4 regions of the Priestia aryabhattai genome follow, and region 1 is predicted to be linked to each of the others. Evidence: riboswitches for the same ligand, from Rfam matches in the RefSeq annotation. Region 1 holds a riboswitch; each other region holds the start of a gene.
What was found. A riboswitch is a leader RNA that binds a small molecule or an ion and turns the genes downstream of it on or off. The one in region 1 is predicted to bind thiamine pyrophosphate.
Positions count from the first base shown of each region.

Region 1 (4,635 bases):
GCCTTATCTGTTTTTATGTTTCATTCCAGTTGCGGGCCCTTTTCTTATTTTGTTACTGCTTCACCGCCAGCATGATAGAGAAATAAAATTTTAAATAAAAGTCTTGCGTTCCAGTCATTATTCCGTTATAATCATTTCTTGTACGATGAAAGTTGATTAATTAGAAAACATTTATATATCGGCATTTTATTTACATTTGTTATACATACCTGCGCTGTGCGTATACTCATGTTGTCTTAAACCTTTGAGTGTTATAAGGGAGCTCAAAATTTAGCTGCAGATAGCACGCCCTTCTTGGGACGCTAAACCCGGCTATGAGGGCACCCACCTAGTAGATCTGGGTATTTAAGACACTTAGGGTTACGGCAGTGCGGGCTTATTTTTTAGTTAGCTGTAGCTAGCTTTTTTTATTTTTAAATTTAACAGTTTACATAATAATTTTATTGTTAACTTATATTTTTTTAGACATGTATGTTTTATTTATCTTCGATTGAGGAACATAAAAAGTAATAAAGGAGATGGATAAAATGAATGAACAAAAAATTGCTAAAAAAGTAAATGAAGTATTAGAAGGAAATCGTGTAGGAACATTAGCCACAGTTGTAAACAACAAACCCCACTCTCGCTATATGACATTCTTTAGCGATGAAGATGGTATCGCTCTTTACACACCAACAAATATCAATACACATAAAGCAGAAGAAATCGAAGCCAATCCGAACGTACACGTACTATTGGGCTACAGCGGCGAAGGATATGGCGATCAATACTTAGAATTATCTGGTACAGCTGTTCTTCGTACCGGTGATCAGTTAAAAGGACGTATATGGAACGATCATATGAAAGAGTGGTTTGACGGTCCAAATGACCCTGAGTATGTTGTTCTTGAAATTACGCCGAACGAAATTCGCTTTATGAATGAAGGCGAAGAAACTCCTCAAACTGTTCAGCTATAATAAAAAAGCGCACATTGTGCGCTTTTTTTATTTTCCTAACGCTTCTTTTAATTGAGCTGCTTTTTCTTTTGGAGACGCAGCTAAGCTAATCGCCGTAATAATAGAAACGCCATCTGCACCTGCTTCTACTACTTGTTTGGCATTTTCAGGCGTGATACCACCGATTCCTACAATTGGAAAGTCAATATTCTGGTTTCGCACTTCTTCAATTAATTTCGTACCTTGCACTGCTTTTGCGTCTTTTTTTGTGGAAGTAGGAAAAACAGGTCCCATTCCTACATAATCCGCTCCGTCTTTCATCGCCTGCTTCAGCTCTTGTACATTATGAACAGAGACGCCCACAATTCCTTTTCCTATTTTCTCTCGAACAACGTGAGCTTTTTCGTCTTCTTGTCCAATATGAACGCCATCTGCTTGTATGCGAATCGCTAAGTCAAGATCATCATTTACAACAAAAGGAACGTTGTGCTGGTGACAAATTTGCTGCAGTTCTTTCGCCAGCTGATATTTCGCTTCCCCCGTTAGCGCACCTTCGCCTTTTTCGCGAAATTGAAACACGGTAATGCCGCCTTCAATTGCTTCTTTCAACACTTCTCGCGGATCTTTTGTACAGTTATTGCTGCCCATTATAAAATAAACTTGCAGCAGCTTTTTAATTTCTTCGTTTGTCATTTTCCGGCTCCTTTTAACGTTGATGTACTCTTGCATATGATTCAATATCCTGCCCAGATAAAAGATGAAGCTGATTTAACAGCTCAATTTGGAAGCTTCCCGGCCCTTCTTCACCTTTTTTCACTGCGGCGATTTCACCTGCCACTCCGTAAAAACTTAAAGCAGCAACGCTTGCCTCGACATATTCTTTCTCTACAGCGGCGAAAGCTCCTATAATTGATGTCAGCAGACATCCAGTACCCGTCACTCTCGTAAATAACGGGTGACCGTTGTCTACTGTATACGTTGTATTTCCATCCGTGATTACATCTTGTTTACCCGTGATAACAATCACTGTATCTAATTTGTTCGCTGCTTTCTCAGCAAGTTCAATGACATCTCCTTGGCCTTCTAATGAATCAACGCCTTTAATGAGCCATGACTCGCCTACTACATTTGCAACTTCAGCAGCGTTACCACGAATAACTGCGATATTTAATTCTTCTACAAGCTGACGTGCCACTTCTGTACGAAACGGTGTCGCTCCAGCTCCTACAGGATCAAAAATAACCGGCACGCCATTTTCATTTGCTGATTTCCCAGCTATTCTCATTGCTTCCACTTCTCGAGCCGTCAGTGTACCCATATTTAAGACAAGCGCTCCGGCGATTCGTGCCATGTCAGCCACTTCTTCCTTCGCATAAGCCATAACAGGTGAAGCTCCTAGTGCAAGCAGTCCATTTGCTGTAAAATTGGTTACCACAACATTCGTAATATTATGAACAAGCGGACTTGTATCTCTTACTTTTTCTAATTGAGCTGAAATTTTACTAATATCCATGTTCTCTCACTCTTTTCATTTAGTTTTAACCCTGCAAAAAAAGACAAAAAAGCACCTTGCATGCGCAAAGTGCTTTGGTATGTACTCACATTCCCTGCGCTGGCATTATCCAACAGGTTCAAATGGTCAACAGGCGTCCCTGTACTCTCAGCCTGCCCCGCGCAAGCTCCCATACTATTCTTGTTACGTTTAAAGTTTACTATTAACCTTTTTTATTTGCAACCATTTCACTGTTTTGCCGATTAAATAAAGCTTCGCTATAGGCTGAGTAGCGTTGTAAATCTTACACCTTTACTAAAAGAATAATCAAAAGACCTCCCATAAGCTACTAGAGGTCTTCTATTTTAAGAATTCTATCATTTTTTTCCTTCTCGTTATTTCTCTTGAACCGCCTGATTTCTCACAGCTGTTTTTCGGTCCTTCCCTGCTCTTAAAGATAAAAGAAAACAAAGCAGCAGAACAAGTGCAGCTGATACGTATGGATAATTAATGTTTATATCAAAGAGAAAGCCTGCTACAACGGGTCCAATAATATTCCCAAGACTTGTATAAGCAGAATTTAGTCCGGCTACATACCCTTGGTCGTCTTGTGCCATCATCGACATTTGCGTGCTGATTGCGGGACGTAAAATATCTGTTGCTAAAAAGACGATAAATGTCACAACAATAATAAGCCAGTATGTGTGCACAAATAGCGTAAGTAAAATAAAAAGTCCCGTCATCATCAAGCAAAACGAAATTACTCTTTTTTCACCGAACTTATTTAAAATCCAGCCAAAAATCGTAACCTGCACCACAGCCCCTGCAATAGAGCCAAATGTAATGACAAACGCAATATCTTTTGGTGTAAAGCTAAATTTATGATCAACAAATAGTGAAAAGATCGTTTCATAATTGGATAATCCAAACGATGTCACAAAAACGATAATTAAACTTAAAAAATAAGGTTCTTTATAGGAATTCATAAGCTGCAGTAGCAGCCGATCTTCTTTTGGATTCTCTTTATTTGAAACAGCAGGATTTTGTACAGGACGGGACTCCGGCAAAACAAACAGCGTAATCACTGCAGCCAAGCCTCCTGCTACTGCGGCCATATAAAACGGTACGCGCATGCCGTATTCAGCTAAAAAGCCTCCGATACCTGGCCCAATAATAAATCCTGTTGTAATCGCCGCCGTCACATAGCCCATTCCTTTAGCGCGTTCTTTAGCAGACGTCACGTCTGCTGTATAGGCCATAACAGCAGGCATAATAAGCGCGGCCCCGACCCCGCCTAACATTCTGGATACAAATAATAAAAGAGGGGTACTCACTGAACCAAAGAACCATTCAGACAGGGCAAAAACAATCATTCCCGCTACAATAATTTTCTTTCTCCCTAACGAATCTGATAACCGGCCCGCTAAAGGTGAAAACAGAAATTGAGTTAACGAAAACACCGCTACTAAAAGCCCCATCACGCTGCCATTGATATGAAGCTCTGTCATATATGTTGGCATAATTGGGATAACGAGACCGATTCCCGTAAAGATAATAAAAATATTTAGCATAAGCAGCAAAATCGCCGCTCGATTTCTTAACAATAATGACATATAAACCTCCTGATTACAAAAATACTGAACGTTCGGTCTATAAAAATACAAAATAATGAGGGATTACTCATTACCGCAATAAGCATCCCCGACTATTTAAGAAGACCTTGCTATAATTCCGTTTAAAAATACATCGATTGCTGAATGGTAAAGCTGCAGGGCATTTTCCGTGCTCGTTTTTCGAGACATGCGGCTCATCCCCACAAACAGCCCTTCTAAAACCACTGCAAGCTGTTCTGCATTTTTATGAGAAAACTCACCTTCATCAATGCCTTTTTGCAAAAGTTCGCGGTTAAACTCCACGTGTCGTTTCACCATCTCATCAATTCGCTCTTCGATATCGCTACCCTTTTCCTCGTTGTTAAAAAACTCATCGGCAGCTTTCGTAAGAGGATGATTCAAATCATCTAAAATGATTTGCTCCGCAATTCCAAAAAGCTTATCTCTTGTTGTTTTGTAAAGAGCCTCTCTTTCTTTCCAGTTTCTTTCCCACTCGAGATCCCATTCGTCTATTAAATAGAGAAAAAGTCCTTCTTTACTTTTAAAGTGATAATAAATATTCCCTTTACTGCTTCCCGTAGCTTCTACAATTTCC
Region 1 covers NZ_JAMBOQ010000004.1:322,030-326,664, reverse strand. The annotation lists gene M3225_RS20245 (hypothetical protein) at 1-94, shown strand, start outside; RNA gene ssrS (6S RNA) at 204-381, shown strand; gene M3225_RS20235 (pyridoxamine 5'-phosphate oxidase family protein) at 528-956, shown strand; gene thiE (thiamine phosphate synthase) at 984-1,628, opposite strand; gene thiM (hydroxyethylthiazole kinase) at 1,642-2,448, opposite strand; TPP riboswitch at 2,523-2,631, opposite strand; gene M3225_RS20220 (MFS transporter) at 2,823-4,040, opposite strand; gene M3225_RS20215 (TetR/AcrR family transcriptional regulator) at 4,137-4,635, opposite strand, start outside.

Region 2 (4,635 bases), on a different contig from region 1:
CGTTTATTTTTAGCGGCTCTGGCTATGGGGTGTGAAGGAGTTGTATCCGGTGTATCCGGCGTTTATCCCGAGCCGTTTGTAGAGACTTATAATGCATTTAAAGCTAATGATTTAGAAAAGGCAAGAAAGATGCAAAAAGTTGCTATACAATATTGTGAAGCTCTTTTAAACGGAAGCAACATGTCTTATTTTAAAGAAGCATTAAAATTAAGAGGTATTAACGTTGGTGGCATGAGATCTCCTCAAATAGATTTAACAGAAGAAGAAGTCAAAGAATTAGATGATAAACTAAATAGCATTCATCCAAAAAGCAGTGTTTAATAAATGGTTCATGTTCTGAATAAACTCATGCAATTCTAGTGAATAGGGCTGTTTGATTATAAGCAGGCAGCTCATTCACTATAACTATTAAAGTTATGGAGGAATGTTCTATGGCGGTTACATCTAAAACAAATGAAAGCGTTAACAAAGATTTGGGTCTTGTAAAAAAAGATGTAAAAAAGACGAATATACGCTGGTGGCTCATTACTGTATTGTTAATTGGAGCAGTTGTTAACTATTTAGACCGATCCAATTTAAGTATCGCTAATACCACTATTGCTAAAGAGTTTGGGCTGTCCTCTACACAAATGGGTCTTTTACTTTCAGCTTTTCTATGGCCATATGCTTTAGCAAATCTACCTGCCGGCTGGTTGGTTGATAAATACGGGCCAAAAAAAATGTTTGCATGGGCATCTGGCCTATGGTCTGTAGCAACGGTAGCAAGTGCTTTTACTAACACGTACTCCGCTCTTTATGCCATGAGAATGCTTCTAGGTGTATCGGAATCTCCTTTTTTCACATCCGGAATTAAAGTGACGGAAAGATGGTTTTCAAAAGAAGAGCGTGGCCTTCCTACTTCTATTATTAATACAGGGTCTCAAATTGCTAATGCGATTGCTCCGCCGTTGTTAACGGTATTACTTTTAACGATGAGCTGGAGAGGAATGTTTGTTGTTATAGGAGCAGCCGGCTTTATTGTGATGTTTGTTTGGCTAAAGATATATCGGGATCCGGATTATGTTGCCAATAAAGTGAAAGCTGTCCCTAAAGAAGAAATAAAAAGCAGTCATACCTCACAAGCAAAATGGTCACAGCTTTTTAAATATAAAAGCACGTGGTTTATGATTATCGGGAATTTCGGAATTATGTTTACAATATGGGTTTATTTAACTTGGCTTCCGAGCTACTTAGAAACAGAGCGCGGTTTCAGTCTAAAACAAACGGGGTGGATTGCTGCTATTCCGTTTCTAGCTGGAATTATAGGAGTGTTGCTCGGCGGTGCAATTTCAGATCGTTTTATTCGAAAAGGAGTTCATGCAGTAACAGCAAGAAAAATTCCAATTGTAGGCGGGGCGATCTTGGCGGCAGCATCGGTGGCACCCGTTCCTTTTATTGATAACGCAGCCTTGAGTATTGTCTTATTATCCATTGGCTACTTCGCATCACAGTTGCCATCAGGCGTAATTTGGACCCTAGCGGCGGATGTTGCACCAAGGGAACAAGTTGCTTCACTCGGCGCTATTCAAAATTTCGGAGGGTTTCTAGGAGCAGCAATGGCCCCTATTGTAACGGGATTTATATTAGATGCAACCGGAACTTTTACAGTGGTGTTCCTATTAGGCGCAGGACTGCTTTTAATTGGCGCTATTAGTTATGGCGTATTTTTAAAGAAGCCGATAGCTAACTAGTAATCTTATAAAAGTAAAGAGCGCACACTACTTGAAAAAGGTTTGTGCTTTTTATTTTACTAAAAAGGAAACTATTTTCATTGCTAGATCATAAACCTTTCTATTGAATAAAACGCTTTACTATGATAAAACTATTAAAGGTAAACATATGATAATAGATTAATTTCATAAAGATACAACACCACTAGGGGTGCTTTCGAAGCTGAGAGAGACGAGAAGTCTTAACCCTTATAACCTGAACTAGGTAATACTAGCGTAGGAAAGAGGTATTGTAATGAATGTTTTGTATGGGATTCCCTTACGAACTCGTTATAATAATTTTGTTTATATACACAAAAACACTTCTTTCCTGCGAAAGAAGTGTTTTTTTATGCGTAAAGGAAGGTGTCATACATGGAAGAAACAATTGATTTGCTTGTCAAACAGGTAGAGGAGCGCAAAGAGGAGCTAATCCGGTTATTAACAACGCTTGTTTCATATAAAACGCCGGCGCCTCCTGCACGAAATTCTCATGAAGCGCAGCTATACGTAGCGGATTTTCTTAAAAACTGCGGGTTTTCCATCGATATGTGGGACTTATATTCCAACGATCCTATCGTAGTGGGGACGTTAAAAGGAAAAAAATCAGCAGACTACCAAAGCTTGATTATTAACGGGCATATGGATGTTGCTGAGGTACAAGAAAATGAAAAGTGGGAGACAGATCCGTTTGAAGCTGTCGTGAAAGGCAATACGATAATCGGACGCGGAGTTGCGGATATGAAAGGCGGCTTGGCAGGAGCGTTATTTGCAGTCCAGCTTTTAACAGAAGCAGGAATTGAGCTTCCGGGAGACTTAATTTTTGAATCTGTTGTAGGAGAAGAAGTGGGAGAAGCAGGTACGCTGCAATGCTGTCAGAAAGGATATACAGCTGACTTTGCGCTCGTAGCGGATACGAGTGATTTACATATTCAAGGTCAAGGCGGAGTTATCACGGGATGGATTACCATAAAAAGCAGCAAAACTTATCATGACGGTACACGCCGAAGTATGATTCATGCTGGAGGAGGACTGTTAGCTGCGAGCGCTATCGAAAAGATGGCAAAAGTTATCGGAGGGCTGCAAGAATTAGAACGTCACTGGGCTATTACAAAGAGCTATCCAGGATTTTTGCCAGGGACAAATACGATTAATCCAGCGGTAATTGAAGGGGGAAGGCATGCTGCTTTTATTGCAGATGAATGCAGGCTGTGGATCACCGTTCACTATTATCCTAATGAATCGTACGACCAAGTATCAAGAGAAGTGGAAGAATACATTTTAGCTATTGCAAAAGCAGATCCATGGTTAAAAGATAATCTGCCAACCTTTGAATGGGGAGGCACATCGATGATTGAAGACAGAGGAGAAATCTTTCCGTCATTAGAAATTGATGAAGGTCATGCAGGAGTGCAGCTGCTTGCAAATACTCATGAACAAATTGAAGGAAAAAAGCCTCCAATTGATGTGTCAACTAGCGTAACAGACGGCGGTTGGCTAGCCGATGCCGGTATTCCGGCAGCTATTTACGGTCCGGGAAATTTAGCGAATGCACATGCTGTGAACGAACAATTAGATGTGAATCAGCTTGTTCAATATACAAAAGTGATGGTGCAGTTCATTTATACGTGGCTGCATACGCATAAGGAGTGATCATCATGAAATTTAGTGAACGATTATACGAAAAGCTTCAGCCTATTTGGCGTCAAAATCATAATCATCCCTTCGTACAGGGGATGGGAGATGGAACGCTTGAAAAGGAGAAGTTTCGCTTTTATATGATTCAAGATTATCTTTACCTAATTGATTATGCCAAGTTATTTGCGATTGGAGCCATGAAGGCTACCGATGTCCAAACGATGGGGGAATTTGCTACACTTTTAGATTCTACATTAAATGAAGAAATGAGCTTGCACCGTGAGTATGCCAAGAAATTTGAAATCAGCGAAAAAGAATTAGAAAAAGCGCAGCCATCTCCTACAACATTGGCATACACACACTATATGCTGCACGTTGGTCAAAGCGGAACGTTAGCTGAATTAGTGGCGGCTCTTTTACCTTGTATGTGGAGCTACTGGGAAATAGGAAAAGAGCTCAGTGAAAAGTCTGGAGCTAACAATGAATTTTACCGTGAGTGGATTGAGATGTACAGCTCAGAAGAATTTGGCGCACTGGCGACATGGTGTATTAACTTATTTGACTCACTTACTGAAGACAAATCAGAAGCTGAATTAGAAAAACTCGAAGAAACTTTCTTAAATACGACGCGTTTTGAGTATATGTTCTGGGATATGGCTTATAACGAAGCGATGTGGCCGATCCATGAATAAGTCTGTGTTATCTTTCCAAAACGTCAGTTTTACCTACAAAAACGGTGACCAACCGATTTTAAAATCATTAAACTTAGACGTGAAAGAAGGCGAGTTTGTCAGTATCGTTGGAGCAAGCGGCTCGGGAAAAAGTACGTTGTTTCGCCTCATTACAGGTCTTGAACAGCAAAGTGAAGGCGATATAGTTATTAACGGACAGTCTTATGAAAAGCGTCTTGGAAAAGTAGGCTACATGCCGCAGCAAGATTTGCTCCTTCCGTGGCGTACAATTCTAGACAATGCAGCGCTGCCGCTTGAGCTTCACAATGTGTCAAAAGCAAGTGCTCATAGGCAAGTATCTCAGCTGCTCGAAGAGTTTGGGTTAAAAGGATATGAAAACCGTTTTCCCAGTGATTTATCCGGAGGAATGAAGCAGCGTGTTTCCTTTCTAAGAACGGTATTAAGCGGTTCTAACGTGCTGCTTTTAGATGAGCCTTTCAGTGCGCTTGATGCCATTACGCGTTTGTCGATGCAGGAATGGCTGCTTGAACAATGGCAAAAGCGTAAGCACACCATCT
Region 2 covers NZ_JAMBOQ010000003.1:168,514-173,148, forward strand. The annotation lists gene M3225_RS13980 (dihydrodipicolinate synthase family protein) at 1-321, shown strand, start outside; gene M3225_RS13985 (MFS transporter) at 432-1,730, shown strand; TPP riboswitch at 1,907-2,009, shown strand; gene M3225_RS13990 (acetylornithine deacetylase) at 2,124-3,401, shown strand; gene tenA (thiaminase II) at 3,407-4,078, shown strand; gene M3225_RS14000 (ABC transporter ATP-binding protein) at 4,071-4,635, shown strand, end outside.
Region 2: linked by a shared signal. The riboswitch ahead of M3225_RS13990 (acetylornithine deacetylase) and the one ahead of thiM (hydroxyethylthiazole kinase) in region 1 are both predicted to bind thiamine pyrophosphate.

Region 3 (4,635 bases), on a different contig from region 1:
CTGGATGTATGGGTCAGAGAAATCGTATTTTTTTTGACGATCTTCTCGAATACCAACTTCATTAGCAATCATGTCAAAGCGTTTAGCATCTAATCCAGCAAACATGCCATCCCACTGTGTTTCTTTGAACTCAGCTTTTACGCCAAGACGTTTAGCCACTTCTTGAGCCAATTCTACATCAAACCCAGTTAGCTTTTGTTTGTCATCATGAAAAGTGAACGGAGGGTATGTACCTTCAGTTCCAATTGTTAATACGCCATCTTTTTTCACTTTATTGTATAAATCTTCTTGTGAAGACTTATTGTCTCCATTGTTTGCTTCATTTTTTGAGCTAGAACCGCATGCGGCAAGCACAACTGTGAAAGCTAATAGTAGCGACAAAAGTGCAGCAAATTTCTTCATTTTCTAAACCCCCTAGTATTCTTATAGGAAATGATACTCTGTGATACTAAACAAGAACACAGCAAAAGTCAACAAAAAAAACTTATACGATTAATGTGACTTAAACTAAGGGAAATATACCTTCTATACACCGTTTGTCATCAGGATACAGAAAGATTTTTAAATTTGGATTAAGTGGATTTTTAAGGAAGATTTAAGGAGTAAAAAGGAAGTTTCATGCGACGATTTTCTCTTTCATTTTTTCATGACTTTTGGTGCAATAAACATATAGTTAAATGTTAAGGTAGAAATAAATTCCTTATGGTACACTTAAAGAAGAATTTATGAAACGGAGCGATATGATGAAAGCCATAAATTTAATCTCAATTGCCTTTGGTGCTATCGCTGGTACATATGCACGCTATTTGCTGAATCTTTCCTTATTATATACGGGATATCCAATAGGAACGGTAATTGAAAACCTATTAGGAAGCTTCATATTAGGCCTATTAACAGGATTTTTTGCGTGGAAAAAGCCAAAAGAATGGATAAAGCTTGGTCTAGGTGTTGGCGTGTGCGGCGGTTTTACAACGTATTCAACGTTTGCAGGAGACGTCATTTCTCTCACTCAGCACCATTTATTTGGTGGAGCTATTTATGTCATTGTCTCTTTAGTAGGTGGGGTTCTTCTTGCTTTAGCAGGCTATCTATGCGGTGAAGCGGCAGGGGAAAATTTAGTGAAATTACATGAGGTGAAGTAAATGAGCATAGTGAGCTTGGCACTTGGCGGGGCAGCTGGAGGAATATGCCGTTATCTTTTGGGTTTAAAAGTTACAAAAACAGTTTCAAACCCTCCTTTTCCAGTATCAATGCTGTTTGTAAACTTGCTCGGTGCGTTTGGGCTTGGTCTTTTTTACGGCAGTTATTATGGAAAGGTTCCGAGTCATGCTTATGATGATTCAATATTTTTAATGATTGGCATTGGCTTTTTGGGTGCCTTTACCACTTTTTCAACGTTTAGTGTGGAAACCGTGCAGTTAATTCGAGAAAAATCTTATCGGAAAATGTTGGCGTACGTGGGGATTTCAGCATTTGGAACAATTGGTTTATTTACAGTCGGTTTACTGGCAGGAACGTTTTTATTTAAGTAAAGAGAACGTTTCTAGTAGGGAAAAACAAAAAGACGGAGAAGTATAGAATGGATAGAAAAGCAGAAGTTTGGAAATACATTTTGTTGATTGTGGCTGTTGCAGGTCAAATCATCGGTTTTTTATTTTTATTTATAAATGTTGTGGCGGCATTTATTTTTTACGGTTTTTATATTCTAACTTTTATTATGTTACTCCTGCTGTTTATATGGGATCGGAAAAAGGAAAAAGACAAAGAAGAATTTGACGACTATACTGATTACTAACCATATAAAAAGCAGAATGGTGCGATGCGTCGGGCCTCTTACATAAAGAGGCTTAAAAAATACATATATAAAAGGAAGAGAGCTGTAAGAACACAAAGGGATATTGTATTTACATCTAGTTGTGTTATAATTTTAAGTGCAAAAACAAAATCAATAAATAGCAATCACTAGGGGAGCTCTTTGGAGCTGAGACGAATGTATTTCGGACCCTTTGAACCTGATCTGGTTTGGACCAGCGTAGGGAAGTGGCGATCATGTTTACATAACAATACATGCTAACCACTCTACGTTGTAGAGTGGTTCTTTGTATGTAATAAAGCCCTCTGCACAAGATGAAGTGATTGAAATTTCTCTTTATTCTGAATGGAAAGGTTTCGATCATGTGGATATTCCTAAATTTCATGTCATTACAACAGATAAGCAGCCAATCGAAGAGCTTCAGGAAATTTTAACAGCTATTGCGCCTTTTGCGGGCGCTGTTCATATTAGAGAAAAAAAGAAAACGGCAAAGCAGATTCAATGTTTACTAGAAAGCCTGCCATTTTGTCACTCTAAAATTATTGTAAATGATCGAGTTGATGTAGCACATGCTTTAAAAGCAAAGGGAGTACAGCTTGCCTATCATAGCTTAGACGTTTCGTTTGTTATAGACGCATTTCCTTCTCTTATTGTCGGAAAATCAGTTCACTCCGTGGAAGAAGCCCTAGAAGCTGAAAAAGATGGTGCTCACTACATTCTATACGGACATATTTATTCAACTCATTCAAAAAAAGGATTAAAAGGTCGAGGGATAGCAGCACTAAAAGAAGTAGTAGACGCTGTGCAAATACCGGTTATTGCCATTGGAGGAATTACACCTGTAAATGCCGCAGAGGTACTTCAAACAGGAGCACACGGTATAGCTGTGATGTCTGGTGTCATGCTTGCGCAAGATCCGCTCAAAGCGATCAAACAATATTCTCATATATGGACATCTGGAGGTGGAGAAAATGAAGAAGCATTATGATGTACTGTTAATCGGAGGAGGCATAATCAGCTCTTCTATTGCTTATCATTTGTCAAAACAAGGAGCGTCAGTAGCCATTCTTGAGCGCAATCAAATCGGTTGTGAAGCTTCAAGTGCAGCCGCTGGTATTTTAGGCGCTCAAGCTGAAATTGATGAAGAAGGTCCTCTTTTAGACTTAGCTATTAGGAGCAGAAGCATGTTTCCTGAACTGGTTAAGGAACTAAAAGAAAAAACGGCAATCGACGTAGAGCTTATTCAAAAAGGCTTATTAAAAGTGGCTGTAACAGAAGAAGATGCACACGTATTAAAGAAAAAAGCCGCTCAGCATCATCGATGGGATGAACATGTAAGATGGATCGATGTAAAAGAAGCGCGCTTGTTAGAACCGGGTCTCTCTCCAGACATACACGGAGCAATTACAATACCCGGAGACGGTCAGCTAGCTCCGGTTAAGTTAACGCAAGCTCTTGCTCATGGAGCCTTGTATCACGGAGCAGATGTATTCGAATACTGTGACGTTCATTCTCTTATTATGGAGAATGAAACAGTAAAAGGTGTACAGACGTCTAAAGGATTTTTTTATGGAGAAAAAGTAGTTATTGCAGCAGGCTCATGGGCTAAACGCTTTATTTCTTCTGAACATTTAGGGCAGGTGTTTCCTGTAAAAGGAGAGTGTATTGCTCTTCAAAGTCATAAGCCGCTGCTTTCTAAAACGATTTTTTTAGATGAAGGTTTTTATTTAGTGCCTAAAGCAGGCGGAAGAATCGTAATCGGGGCAACTAAGCTACAGCATGATTTTACCAAGACGGTTTCTGCACAGGGTATTCAATTTTTGCTAAATAAAGCCGTTACGCTCCTGCCGGCTATCAAAGAAGCAACATTTGAAAAAGCATGGGCAGGTCTTCGTCCACAAACAAATGATGGTTGGCCTTATTTAGGAGAGCATCCTGAGGTAGCAAATCTCCACATGGCGTTTGGCCACTACCGAAACGGTATTTTATTAAGTGCTGCAACCGGACAAATTATGGCTGATGCTTTGTTAGGGAAAAGTCCGAATCATTCATTTTTTACATCATTTCAGCTAAGGAGAGCAATGGAGGGAGTTCATTGAATCTAATTATTAATGGTAAGACCGTCACTGTCGGAGATGAAATTGAAACAGTCGAGCACCTGTTACAGGCTCAGAACCTGCATGAGCGAGTTGTAATTGTTGAGTTAAACAAGAACATTTTGCAAAAAGAAGAACATAGCGATGCAAGCTTAAAAGATGGAGATACATTAGAAGTTGTTTCATTTGTCGGAGGAGGATGAAGATTATGTTAAAAATTGGACAATATACATTTAATTCACGTTTATTATTAGGAACAGGGAAATTTCCGGACTTTACGACTCAGCGTCAAGCGGTAGAAGAGTCGGAAACAGAAATTTTAACATTTGCTGTTAGACGAATGGATATTTTTGATCAAAACCAGCCTAATTTATTAGAAGCGCTTGATGTGAAGCGTTTCACTCTTTTGCCTAACACTGCTGGAGCAAAAAATGCAGAAGAGGCGGTACGTATTGCTAAATTAGCAAAGGCTTCTGGACTTTGTGACATGGTGAAAGTAGAAGTAATTGGATGTGATAAAACGCTACTTCCTGATCCAGTTGAAACATTAAAAGCCAGTGAAGAACTGTTAAAAGAGGGCTTTACTGTTTTACCTTACACATCAGATGATGTTTTACTTGCGCGCCGTTTGGAAGATTTAGGCGTACATGCTATTATGCCAGGAGCTTCGCCTATCGGTTCAGGTCAAGGCATTATTAACCCGTTGAACATGCGTTTTATCATTGA
Region 3 covers NZ_JAMBOQ010000008.1:59,451-64,085, reverse strand. The annotation lists gene M3225_RS24700 (amino acid ABC transporter substrate-binding protein) at 1-402, opposite strand, end outside; gene M3225_RS24695 (fluoride efflux transporter FluC) at 744-1,142, shown strand; gene crcB (fluoride efflux transporter CrcB) at 1,143-1,532, shown strand; gene M3225_RS24685 (hypothetical protein) at 1,580-1,795, shown strand; TPP riboswitch at 1,955-2,056, shown strand; gene M3225_RS24680 (thiamine phosphate synthase) at 2,178-2,801, shown strand; gene thiO (glycine oxidase ThiO) at 2,785-3,912, shown strand; gene thiS (sulfur carrier protein ThiS) at 3,909-4,112, shown strand; gene M3225_RS24665 (thiazole synthase) at 4,118-4,635, shown strand, end outside.
Region 3: linked by a shared signal. The riboswitch ahead of M3225_RS24680 (thiamine phosphate synthase) and the one ahead of thiM (hydroxyethylthiazole kinase) in region 1 are both predicted to bind thiamine pyrophosphate.

Region 4 (4,635 bases), on a different contig from region 1:
TTTATTTATTGATGTGATAGGATAAAAAAGCATGTAAATGCATTCACTACGAATGAAAGCATTGGACAGATACATATAGATAATAATAAATGGTTTAGGGAGTTAAAGAAGGTGATGTTGAAGTGAATGCAAGTATCAGGTCAATCGTTAAAAAAGTCATGTTCACTCTATTTATTGCGTATATGGCAGTGGTCATTTATGCTACTCTCATACGGGAAAACGAACATGTTTACGGAAAAGCAATGAACTTGGATTTATTTAGTACGATCCGTCTGATGTGGGACAGCGGTAATATAATGCTCACTCTGACAAATATACTGGGAAATATCGTAATGTTTGCACCGCTTGGAATGTTTATTCCTTTGTTTATGAAGTGGTTTGACGGTTTTATCCAAGTGTTTACGACTGGTTTTTTAATAAGTTTTCTGATTGAAATTTTACAGTACAAGCTAACGGAACGAGTATTTGATATTGATGATATCTTTTTGAACACGCTAGGTACATTTATAGGCTGGGTTATTATTAAGATACTATATTGGATCAAGAACGTGATGAAAGCACGTTTCAAAAAAAGATGAAAGGACTTCTTTACGAAGTCCTTTTTGCATCTTGTTGATAGAAACACTTAATACAGCGCCTTACGGAAGAATGGGATGATTCAACGATAACGTGCTGACAATTTTGCTGAACAAATAATAACTTTCCTTCAAGCTGCTTAATTTGTTCTTTAAGCTGTTCTACTTCATTATTGATAGATATTTGAACCACTGTTAACAAACTCTTTAGCTTTTTCTTTCATTCCTTCTTTTCTTACTTCGTTTACATCTTTTTCGTTTTCTTGAGCCATGTTACGAATATCTTGAGAAATACGCATTGAACAGAATTTAGGTCCACACATTGAACAGAAATGGGCTGTTTTAGCACCTTCAGCAGGAAGTGTTTCATCGTGATATTCTTTTGCGCGCTCTGGATCTAGTGACAGGTTAAATTGATCATTCCATCTAAATTCAAATCTGGCTTTAGACAGCGCGTTATCGCGTTTTTGTGCTCCTGGATGGCCTTTTGCTAGGTCAGCGGCATGCGCAGCAATTTTATAGGTAATAACACCTTCTCGAACGTCTTCTTTATTCGGAAGACCTAAGTGTTCTTTTGGCGTTACGTAGCAAAGCATAGCTGTCCCAAACCAGCCAATCATTGCAGCACCAATACCCGATGTAATATGGTCATAACCTGGAGCGATGTCAGTAGTAAGCGGTCCAAGAGTATAGAAGGGAGCTTCTTGACATATTTCCATTTGTTTATCTACGTTTTCTTTGATGAGATGCATAGGGACATGTCCTGGACCTTCAATCATAACTTGAACATCGTGTTTCCAAGCAATTTTAGTTAGTTCACCAAGCGTTTCTAATTCACCAAACTGTGCTTCATCATTAGCATCTGCAATAGAACCAGGACGTAGCCCATCGCCAAGTGAAATAGAAATGTCGTATGCTTTACAGATTTCACAGATTTCTTCAAAGCGAGTATATAAAAAGTTCTCTTCATGATGAGCTAAACACCACTGTGCTAAGATCGATCCGCCGCGTGAAACAATACCTGTCGTACGTTTCGCTGTCAGAGGAATATAGCGTAAAAGAACACCTGCGTGAATAGTAAAGTAATCAACGCCTTGTTCTGCTTGTTCAATTAATGTATCGCGATATGCTTCCCACGTTAGATCTTCTGCTACGCCTTTTACTTTTTCAAGCGCTTGGTAAATAGGGACAGTCCCTACAGGAACAGGCGAGTTGCGGATAATCCATTCGCGTGTTGTATGGATATCTTTTCCTGTTGATAAATCCATAATTGTATCGGCTCCCCAACGCGTTGCCCATGTCATTTTTTCTACTTCATCTTCAATAGCTGAACGAATAGCAGAATTCCCGATATTAGCATTAATTTTCACGTGGAATTTACGACCGATAATCATTGGTTCGCTCTCAGGATGGTTGATATTATTAGGGATAATTGCTCGTCCTTTTGCTACTTCCTCACGTACGACTTCAGGATCCATCTGTTCACGAATAGCGATAAATTCCATTTCAGGCGTGATGACTCCTTTTTTCGCATAGTGCATTTGCGTTACATTTTGATTTTTTTTCGCGCGCAGAGGTAAGCGAGTAGTGATAAAGCGCTCGTACTGATCTCTTGGGTCACCATCATAATAGCCGTTATCCTGTGGTTGAACCGTACGTCCGTGATATGTTTCTACATCGTTTCGTTCCGCAATCCACTTTTCGCGCAGAGCCGGTAATCCTTTTTGTAAATTAATTTCATAAGAGGGATCTGTATAAACACCGCTCGTGTCGTATACACGTACGGGACTATTTTCTTCTTCACCAAAAGATCCTGTAGTAGGAGACTGATGAATTTCACGCATAGGCACTTTAAGGTCTTCTCTAGATCCTTGGATATATACTTTGTGACTGTTTGGAAAAGGCTTTTTCATAGAAACTGATACATTTTGTTTTGACATTACATATTCCTCCGGTTTCGCATAAAGTGTAGCTATACCGAACCATAAAAAAATCGGGTTCTGTGGTAGACAGAACCCGATGGAATAGGCGAAAAAAGAATAAACATATACTATTCTTTTCAAGACTACTTCCCTCCGCTGGTATAACCCAAATCAGGTTCAAAGGGTTAAAGAGTTTTATTGTACTCTTCTCTCAGTCTGAGCTATCAGACACCCCTAGTAGAAATAACATTCAAATTATTCAATTTACGGCTTAAGTTTACCATCATTCGGTAAAAAATCAACCCTTAAATAAAAAAAGCTAGACAATTAGCGTTGTCTAGCAGCGTCGATTGCAATCACAATAGCTGTAATAATATGCATGATAAACCCTAAAAATGGAATCCAAGCAACCAGTGAGGTAACAATCCCTAGTATGTTTCCATAAGCAGATAACCCTCGTCTATTAGCTAAAATTAGTGTGATAGCATGAAGAATAAATCCAATAAAAAGAGGAGTATAACTAAAGCCCATAACAATCCCCGCGCCAATTAAAGGAATTCCCAGCAAGGCTTCATACCCAGCAGTGACCCATTTCATTGTACGTACATTTCCATTCATAGTAAAAAGCCTCCTAAAAAAGATACTACTATATACGAGAAAGGAGAGAAAAAAGTTTCAAATTACTTAGGGGATATGTCGTATAAGCAAGCACTAGTTGATTAAAATGATAGATGACAGTAAAGAGGGATGGAAAAAACATAATGATTTAGTCATTTTTTCACATCAAAGAAAAATAGTCTAGATGATTCATTTTTAGCTAAGAGACCGGAATTTATACAGAACATAATGACTACTTTCTAAAATAAATAAAAGCTGATATCGTATTTTTAAGTTATAGCATTTAAGCTTTTTATTACAAATTATTAAAGATTCTTATCTTTTTGCAAATACACATTGTATTTCATAGTTTTAACAATTATGATAAAAAAGCAAGTGTCAAAATAGGAAAATAGTTGAGCATGTAAAATGAAGCGATAAGCTTATTAATTTGAAAGAAAGGCAAGGTACATAGCTTTATGTGGGAAATTATTGTAGCAATCATTTTAGGGATTGTAGAAGGTTTAACAGAGTTTGCTCCTGTTTCGTCAACTGGGCATATGATTATTGTCGATGACCTGTGGTTAAATTCAAAAGAATTATTTTCATCTCCAGTAGCTAATACATTTAAAATTGTTATTCAGCTAGGGTCGATCTTAGCAGTAGTTGTTATTTTTAAAGATCGTTTTATTAATTTATTAGGACTGGGAAAAAAATCAGCTGCTCCAATTGGACCGACAAATCGCTTGAATTTAATGCAGGTAATTGTTGGTCTGTTACCGGCAGGAGTGTTAGGACTTTTGTTTGATGATTACATTGATGAGCATTTGTTTTCTTTAAATACGGTGCTAATTGGCTTAGTGGTCGGAGCTGTATTAATGATTCTAGCAGATTTGTTTGGACCTAAACGTCCGCGCGTAGAGACGGTGGACCAAATGACTTATGGACAAGCACTTGGTATAGGACTGTTTCAATGTATTGCTCTTTGGCCAGGTTTTTCTCGTTCAGGTTCAACGATTTCAGGAGGGGTTCTTCTTGGAATGAGCCATAAAGCAGCCGCAGACTTTACGTTTATTATGGCAGTGCCAATCATGGCAGGAGCAAGCGGACTTTCATTGATTAAAAACTGGCAGTATTTCACATCAGATGCACTACCGTTTTTTATTGCCGGTTTTATAAGCGCCTTTATTTTTGCGCTGGTATCAATTCGCTTTTTCCTAAAATTAATTAATCGTATCAAATTAGTACCATTTGCGATTTATCGAATTATTTTAGCAGCTATTCTATATTTTGTATTTTTATAAAATAAAAAAGCGTGTTTATTAGTCGTTTAAACTTCTAATAGAGACTTAAAAAGCAAGAAAAAGCTATTGCAGCATTGCAATAGCTTTTTTGCATAAATATATATTATCGTCTTTTGAAAGCGTTTTATAAACATGGGTATTGACAAAACGTGTCGAAAAATAGTAAATTAATATTTGTGCAGTATAAAGTTAAGTAAAAGTAAGACTTCTGTTTAGTTTTATTGACTGTAAAAAACG
Region 4 covers NZ_JAMBOQ010000017.1:20,633-25,267, reverse strand. The annotation lists gene M3225_RS27880 (VanZ family protein) at 123-578, shown strand; gene M3225_RS27875 (hypothetical protein) at 589-768, opposite strand; gene thiC (phosphomethylpyrimidine synthase ThiC) at 746-2,515, opposite strand; TPP riboswitch at 2,629-2,743, opposite strand; gene M3225_RS27865 (hypothetical protein) at 2,825-3,115, opposite strand; gene M3225_RS27860 (undecaprenyl-diphosphate phosphatase) at 3,574-4,398, shown strand.
Region 4: linked by a shared signal. The riboswitch ahead of thiC (phosphomethylpyrimidine synthase ThiC) and the one ahead of thiM (hydroxyethylthiazole kinase) in region 1 are both predicted to bind thiamine pyrophosphate.